One region of the Lactobacillus kullabergensis genome, then DNA from elsewhere that is predicted to be linked to it. Evidence: predicted binding sites of a transcription regulator. Region 1 holds the regulator's gene; the other holds the start of a gene.
The links. The regulator NrdR, encoded in region 1, represses ribonucleotide reductase genes. The targets are predictions, from matches to a motif close to ACACNATATATNGTGT.
Positions count from the first base shown of each region.

Region 2: the regulator NrdR is predicted to act here: its motif matches at 1,052-1,067, upstream of nrdJ (ribonucleoside-triphosphate reductase, adenosylcobalamin-dependent).

Region 1 covers NZ_CP029477.1:1,298,562-1,302,848, forward strand. The annotation lists gene thrS (threonine--tRNA ligase) at 1-188, opposite strand, end outside; gene dnaI (primosomal protein DnaI) at 493-1,386, opposite strand; gene DKL58_RS06145 (DnaD domain protein) at 1,397-2,782, opposite strand; gene nrdR (transcriptional regulator NrdR) at 2,785-3,252, opposite strand; gene coaE (dephospho-CoA kinase) at 3,239-3,856, opposite strand; gene mutM (DNA-formamidopyrimidine glycosylase) at 3,853-4,287, opposite strand, start outside.
Region 2 covers NZ_CP029477.1:74,539-78,825, forward strand. The annotation lists gene nrdJ (ribonucleoside-triphosphate reductase, adenosylcobalamin-dependent) at 1-979, opposite strand, end outside; gene DKL58_RS00370 (YjjG family noncanonical pyrimidine nucleotidase) at 1,618-2,328, shown strand; gene DKL58_RS00375 (aldo/keto reductase) at 2,393-3,256, shown strand; gene proC (pyrroline-5-carboxylate reductase) at 3,270-4,037, shown strand; gene DKL58_RS00385 (IS3 family transposase) at 4,105-4,287, opposite strand, start outside.

The sequences.
Region 1 (4,287 bases):
TCGGTTATAATTGCAACTTCCGCATTTTTGTTCAACTTATAGTCTAAAGCAACAATTTGACCATCTACTTTTGCACCAAGAGCAGCTTTACCTAAAGATGTCCCAATACCATGTGCTAAATCAGATATCGAAACAGCATCTGTAAAATCTTTTTTTGAGCCGTCAGGCAAAGTAATCGAAAAACTCATTATTTCCTCCAAAATTTTTATAACAAAAAATCCCAGTGCAATTAAGCACTGGGACGTTAATTAACGTGGTTCCACCCAAAATTTAGTTCAAGAAAATGAACTATCTCGTTATAGATTGTTAACGGAATCTAACCCATTATCAAAATTTAGGTATGAATGATTGGATTGCAAACGCTGATGAAAGCTTCCAGAATACCGCTTTTCTCTCTGAGTTGCATTGCAACATGTTCATTCATTGGTGTTAATTATAACCCAATAATTTTTTAATGCAAGCATATTTTCATTAAATTTGAAAAGTAAAAATTTATGTTCGCCTATTAGGCCCAGAAATAATTACCTCTTTAGCTAAAGCACGAATTCGTTCCATCAAGCGAGCAGCCTTTACAGGTTCAATTGCATTTTTAGTTTCCTTAAAATGATCTTCTAAGTCATTCATAGCAAAATTGGACGAAAAGAAGGTTGGCAAAACATTATCCATTCTTGCTTGTAAAATTACTGCTAAAACTTCATCCCGCGACCATTGGCTCAAATTTTCCGCACCAATATCATCTAATACTAAAAAATCAGCGTTAGCAATCTTTTGTACTTCAGTTTGTAAACTATTGTCATTAAAATGACTGGATAAACTGGCAATGAATGTAGGAACATGCAGAAAAACAACATATTTTTCCATCGCAGCTACTTGATTCGCCAGTCCTGCCAAAATATATGTCTTACCAACGCCAAAATTTCCAGCTAAATATAAGCCCTTTTGGTGGATATCACGCGAATACTGATATAAAAACTGCTGAATAGCTGTCATTACTTCAACTCTTTCAGATGTCATATCTATCCGACTTAATCGTACATCATGCAATTTTTCAGGTAAATTAATTAAACGCAAGTGCTTTTTGATATTAATTTCCTGGTCATGAATCAGTTTACTATCTTCAGGAACAAATTTAAGGCTAATGGCATTTTTATTCATTATCAAATCTGGATAATATCCCTTAGTCACTGGATCTTTTTTATATTGACTGAGATAAAATTCGAACAGGCTGGGCAGACTTTTATCAATTATACTGTCATTAAGTTGTTCTTGATGTTGTTTAATAAATTGATTTACCTTGGGATCAGCTAATACCTTCTTTTTAATTGAGTCGGTACTTTCTTCTTCCGCATTTTTGGTTTTATCAATAATTTTTTTAATGGGTTGCATATCACTACACCTACTTCATGCCATTCCTATCTTCTAACTTTTTAAAAAATTTTTCCAATTCATTCGAAGAAAGATTAGATTCATTTGAAATAGCTTTTGATTTTCTACTATCCCAATCAATATTTTTTTCGATCTTTTTTTTGTTTCTAGATCGCTGCTTAAATTGATTTAACCTGTTCTCTCGCCTTTGTTCTTGGGTCCTTTTTCTCTTTTCCATGTAATCTAAAGCCTGAGCACCAGTTTTGATTCCATGTTGCAACCAATCATGCAAAATTTTGTTTGCTAATCGAAAAGAAATGTTTGGGCTACTTTTTAAACAAGCATATGTCAGAACATTGAGCAATTCAGCTGATATTCCCTTATCATTATATAAACTGTCTAACACTTGATACTCACTTGCATCAACATAATCATTTCGTTCAGTTTTTAAGTGATACAAAAACTGCGCTGGAGTATCAGTCTGAGCTTTTTGCAATAATTTTTGTTCTTTTTGATTTAATTGGCTATCACTTTTATTAAATTTTTCAGGTATTTTTGCCTTGTCTTGCAAATGCCTGCGAGTATCGCTTCCATGAATGCTGTTTGCAATAGTTTGCTTTATTTCTCTCATATTTAATTGATAGTCACCATGCAAACAAGGTATTGCCTCGTCGACAAATTCCTGTTCTGAAAGCCCATATATACGCATAACAGCTCGAATAGCTTCTTTATTCTGATCAATTTCGCTACCAGCAATTTGATAAATTTCAAATTGCTGTTTCATAAAATCCCAGTCAATATTATCTTGATCATTGACAGTAGCATAATCGCTTGCAGAATAATTATTCTCTCGAGCTGCTTCCTTAACCTCAATTGAAGGATCTATTGCTTCTTGATCGGATAAATGGAAAACATCCATAAAGGAAGCAGAAATATTGGGTGCTCCCTTGATGCCACTTAATTCGCTCCGGTTTTGTTTAGCCTCTCTTGCAAACTCGTGACTTAATTTATTAAAAGCAGTTATACCAACTTTTTCTTTTAATAAACTAGCTAAAAGAGCAGTTGAAAAAAATTCACTGCTTGCTGGAACATTTTTAATTTCGAAACACAAAACATGACCCATGATCTGGTTGTCAAGCAATCTCGTTTGAATCAGACCAACAGCTTCAAGCTTATGCAACGCACCAAATAATTTTTTTATATCACAATCTGTCTGTTCTTGAAGAGTATAAATTCCCTTAGCATCAGAAAGCATTGCCTGTGCATTATAATCTTCATTCAAACTTAAATAGAGTGCTAAAGGAAGAGAGCCAATAAGAGGTTGATATAGTTTAATTAATATGCGCAAATCTTTGGGAAAAATATCCACCCTGTTGGTAATGAAAAAAGGCTGTTTGGGATTATTTGTCTCAAACATAATTAATTACCCTTTTCCCTTTTTGCAATCATATCTTCCATTGTTTTCATGAAGCTAGACATATCTTTAAATTCACGATAAATAGAAGCAAAACGAATATAAGCAACATCATCAATTGTTGCCAGCTCATCCATTACTAGTTGACCAATTTTTTTCGAAGAAATCTCGCTAACCCCCTGTTGTCTGACTTTGTTTTCTACATGATCGACTAGTTCTTCAAATTGTGTACTTGATATCGGCCGTTTTTGACCAGCCGCCATCACACCATGTAAAATTTTTTTACGATTAAAAGGTTCGCGAGTACCATCATTCTTAATCACTAGTAAAGGAGTAGTTTCAACTCGTTCAAATGTGGTAAAACGAAAGCCGCAGTTTTCGCATTCACGCCGACGTCTGATTGCGCGATTTTCATCACTGGGTCGTGAATCAATGACTTTTGAAGCATTTTTATGACAATTAGGACATTCCATATAAGTCCTCCCCTTTTATGTTAAGAAGCAATTTTTCTAATTTCGATTTCAAATCTTGTTTTGTACCAGTATTATTAATTACAAAATCAGCCAATTTTTCTTTCTGGGACAAAGGCATTTGACTGCGAATACGCTTCAAGGCAGCACGCTCACTCAAATGATCCCTTAACATTAGCCTTTTCATTTGCAGTGATTCCGGTATTGCAATTAATAAGGTAAAATCGCAATATTTTTGACCATTTGATTCAAACAAAACCGGTGCATCCACAACAACCAAAGAATTTTTGTTCATGTTGTTTAGCGCAATTTTAGCTTGTATTTCTTGAAAAATCAATGGATGGGTAATTCCATTTAAAGTTTCAAGTTGTTTTTTATCGTTAAAAACAATCTGTCCTAACTCTGAACGATTAATTGATCTATCTGACTTAAGAATGCTTGTACCAAAATGTTTTAAAACCAGTTCATAGCCCTTTTCGTCCCTATTTAAAATATCGTGAGCAATTTGATCGCAGTCTATAACCGGTATTTGTTTATCTCTAAAAAAAACATCTGCAGTACTTTTACCACTTGCTATCCCACCGGTTAAGCCTAAAATCTTTGTCATTTATAAATCACCTGACACTTAGGGCAAAAAGTAGTTCCTCGTCCATTTACCTTAATTTTCTCAAGAGGTGTGCCACAACGCACACAAGGCTCGCCTTTATGTCCATATACTTGCAACATTTTTTGAAAACCTCCTGTCTTCCCGTTCGCATCCAGATAGGTATGAACTGTAGTACCTCTTTCAGCAATTGCCAATTCTATTAACGAATTAATATTGTCGTGCAATTGCGCTATCTTTTCTGCTGGAATGGCATTGGCTTGACTTAACGGGTGAATTTTTGTTTCCCACAAAACCTCGTCAACGTAGATATTGCCCAAACCTGCAACAATAGATTGGTCAAGGAGTGTGTTTTTAATATTTTTCTTTTTACGCGCTAAACCATTTTGTAGATACGAAACGGTAAAAGCTGCTGAATTAGGTTCAACACCTAA
Region 2 (4,287 bases), 790 kb from region 1:
CTGCTGACCTTCTGACATTGCCGGCAACAACAGTTTTACCAATCAAATTGCAGATATCAGTACAATCAACAGAGGTTAAGTTGCTGTTAACACGGTTATTAATGATGTTGTTAATATCAAAAAGCATTTCCACCAATGGCATTGGTCCAGAAGCAGTGCCGCCAAAACCGTGAATTTTAGCTCCGTAAGGACGAATTCTGCTGATATCGAGTACCAGTTTGGTCTTATTTTCAGAATTGGTTTGATTAAAGTGCATATCAATTAGACGAGCGTTTGCTAAAATCCAGCCCTCGCGGGTATCAGGCAAGTTGTAATAAATATAATCTGACTTATCTTCATTTTGCTTAGCCCATTCAGCTTTGTCAGTCGCACCCAACTTAACTGAATCTGCGTATGAAGCACTCTTTTTGTCAATTACGACTGCCAAGTCGATTTTATTATCAACTGCAGGAATCTTTTTAATATTGTCTTTCACAACAGAAAAGCCAACGCCGCCGCCTTTCATTAATTGGTCAAAAAGAAATGAAAAGGGCATTGAAACGGCTTCTTGTTCTTGGCCTAAATAATCTGGCACTATATGACTGTCACCATATTTTTGCGGCCGAATAGCAATGAACCAGCAATTATTCAGAGAGTCACCATTGCGCTTTTGGTAGTCTGTACCAGAAACCCACAGGTTTCTTCCAGAAGGTGTTGCACCTAAACCGTAAACCAGTTTAAATAAATCCTTAGCCTCGTTTGTTAGTTCATCAACTACTTCTGTTGCAGGAGAATCTTTGAGACGGGGATCCAAATTAATGTTGCCCTCGATTACGCGTTTAACCGTTTCGTCCCAATTTTCGGAACGATTTTTTTCAGGAAGCCATCTGGCATAGGTCCTTTTATAAGTAACCCAGCCAAGCTCTCCCCAATGGGGAGTGACATTTTGTTTCACTTGATCAATGTAACCCTGATCTAAGGTTATGCTCGTATTTTTCATGTTCAAAGTTACTCCTTAAAATTGATAAATTGTTCCACAGACACATCATCTATGGCTACAATTAGAACTATACCACAATATCTTGTATTTTCTAGAGCAAAGATTGCATCTAAACACGAACAAAAGTCTTAACTTGATGTCCGAGTAGGTTATTGGGACTAATAAAAAAATATATAGAATTCAAAGCAAGAAAAAAGCACAATAAGTTGAATCTAATACTTATTATGCTTGAATATATCTTTATTTTTTTAAAGTAAAACTAATGCCTGACTGCTGCGAAGAAAAGGAAGATTAAGCCCAGAAAAATAATTGCAGGAATGAATAAGTGAATTAAGAAAAAGAAAGCAAGAGCACAAGCTAAAAGGAAAAATAGGATTTTGACAATCCCAATTCCCATTTTGACCAAAAGCCAAATGAGAAACAAAATCACTAATAATGTAAACATGCCCAATCACCCCTTTTGCTTAAATTAAAGGATATTATATCTTATTTTGTGAAATAGCAGTAGCAATGTAAGCAAAATTTAAAAATAGTTAATTATGTCCTTTATCAGTGAAATATTGTTATAATGAATCTCCACACTATTTTTAGTGAATACGCATTATATTCTTAGGAATATTTGGAGAGGAAGAAATTGCTTGCGTTATAAACAAATAATTTTTGATGTTGATGATACTTTGATTGACTTTGCTACCACGGAAAGCTTTGCTTTGCATAGTCTCTTTAAAGCACATCATTGGCAGTTAACTGATGAGATGCAACGTGATTACCATGCATATAATCAAGGACTGTGGCGTAAGCTGGAACAAGGCAAGATCAATTATGATCAGCTGAGTAGAATGGCTTTTACCAATTTTATTAAAGAAAATTTGGGCATTGCAGTTGATGGCTTAACAATAATGAATGAATATCGTTCTTATTTTGGTGAGTCGTACAAGTTGCTGCCGGGAGTTATGGATACTTTGCGGTATGCCCGTAAACAAAATTATTGCTTAACGGTTTTAAGCAACGGTGAGACCTTCATGCAAAGGCATCGCTTGGAATTAGCGGGGATTAAGGATTATTTTTCTTTAATTGTGACATCTGAAGAAGCTGGTTTTTCTAAGCCTGATACCCGTATTTTTGATTACTTTTTTGCTCATACTAATATTGGTCCAGCAGATACTGTCTTTTTTGGTGACGGACTGCAGTCAGACATATTAGGAGCAGAAAACTATGGTTTTGACAGTATTTGGTATAACCATCGCAGGCGCAAGAATAAGATGAATCTGCATCCGCTGTATGAAGTAACTACTTATCCGCAATTTGTAACTTTACTCAAAAGCGACTTTCAAAAACAGCCGCAATAATTGCTATCTTTTGCTGTAGAAGTATAGCTCAGTTCGGTATAATAGTGGTGAGAGGTGAAAAATTATGACTAGCAAAATTCAATCTTTAAATGACACTTATGAATTAAATAATGGCGTCAAAATTCCAGCTATCGGACTGGGAACTTGGCAAACTCCTGATGGTGAAGTTGCTCAAAAAACCGTTGAGGATGCGCTGAGTCTCGGTTATCGTTTAATTGATACTGCTGCTGCCTACGGCAATGAGGAAAGCATTGGCCGGGGCATTAAACGAAGTGGAGTTAACAGGCGTGACTTATTTGTGACGACTAAGTTGTGGAATGATCATCACGGTTACCAGAAAACTAAAGCAGCAATTGATGAAAGTTTAACTAAACTGGATTTAGATTATCTTGATTTGTACTTAATCCATTGGCCTAATCCGGCTCCGGTGCGTGATCACTGGGCTGAATTGAATGCGGAAAGCTGGCAGGCAATGGAAGAGGCAGTTCAAGCAGGAAAAATTCGCGCAATTGGCGTTTCTAACTTTAGGCGTAAGCACTTAGATGAACTTCTGAAAACTGCTAAGATTCGTCCTGCCGTTAATCAAATTTATCTTAACCCTAGTGATATGGAAGAAGACGTGACGGCTTATAATAAAGAACTTGGTATTCTGAGCGAAGCATATTCACCACTAGGTAGAGGTGGTTTGTTTGCTAATGACACGGTAGTTTCTATTGCGCAGCATTATGATAAGAGTCCAGCACAAGTTTTATTACGCTGGTCGTTGCAACATGGTTTCGTTCCACTACCAAAATCAGTTCATCGCGAGCGCCTTGAAGCTAATTTGCGGGTCTTTGACTTTACTATTACTGAGGCTGATATGGCAAAACTTGATGGTTTGCATGGAGCAGCTCAAGTAGCAAATGATCCAGATCAAACAGATTTTTAAAAGGTGCTTGTTGATGAAAATTGGCTTTATTGGAGCTGGTAAAATTGGCTCTGCAATTATTGAGGGCTTGTTGAATGCCCAAAATCCTAGTGAAGACATTTATGTTTTTGACGGTGGACGCCATCACACTGCGCAAAAAATGGCAGCTGAACGTCACTTAAGCTTGATTAATAATTATGAGGACTTTAATGATTGTCAAGCAGTTATAGTAGCGGTAGGCGGATCTGCCACTGAAACAATCATCAAAAATTTAGGTCAAAAATATCACGGCATTATCCTGTCAACTGGCGGTGGTGATCTGACTCAAATTAATCAAAAGCTGCCAGCAGAAACTTCTTTTGCCAAAATAGTGCCCAATACACCGGTACAAATCGGTGCAGGTATTACAGTTGCCAGCTTTATACCTGATGAAAAGCCGGCAGTAATCACTACTGTCAAAAATATTTTTACCCAAATGGGAGCAGTTTACGTTGTGCCTGAAAAACTACTAGGCATTTATGGTACTGTAGCTGGTTGCACGCCTGCTTACGTTGATCTAATGGTTGAAGCTCTCAGTGATGCCGCAGTACAGAATGGAGTTAACCGAGCCGAATCATACGAAATAATTAACCAGATGCTTTTAGGTACTAGTAAGTTGGCACTCATTAGTAAAAAATTGCCCGAAGAGTTAAAAGATGAAGTTACAACGCCGGGCGGTTCGACAATTAGGGGTGTAACTAAACTGGAAGAGGAAGGCTTTAGAAACGCGCTAATTCAGGCGGTAAACACTTCTGCTAATTAAAATAATCAATTAAAAAGACACCAGATAATGATGTGAACCCTAAATTTAGGACACTTTATATTAGCTGCTAACTGAGGACTAGCTTCCGATATTCAAGCGGAGTTAGTCCTTTTAGTTTGATTTTGATTCTATTCTGATTGTAATACTCAATGTAGTCTCTAATCGCATCTTCCAGTTCAGTGAGATTTTTAAACTGTTTTTCAAAGCCATAAAACATTTCTCGTTTGAGTATGCCGAAGAAGCCTTCCAT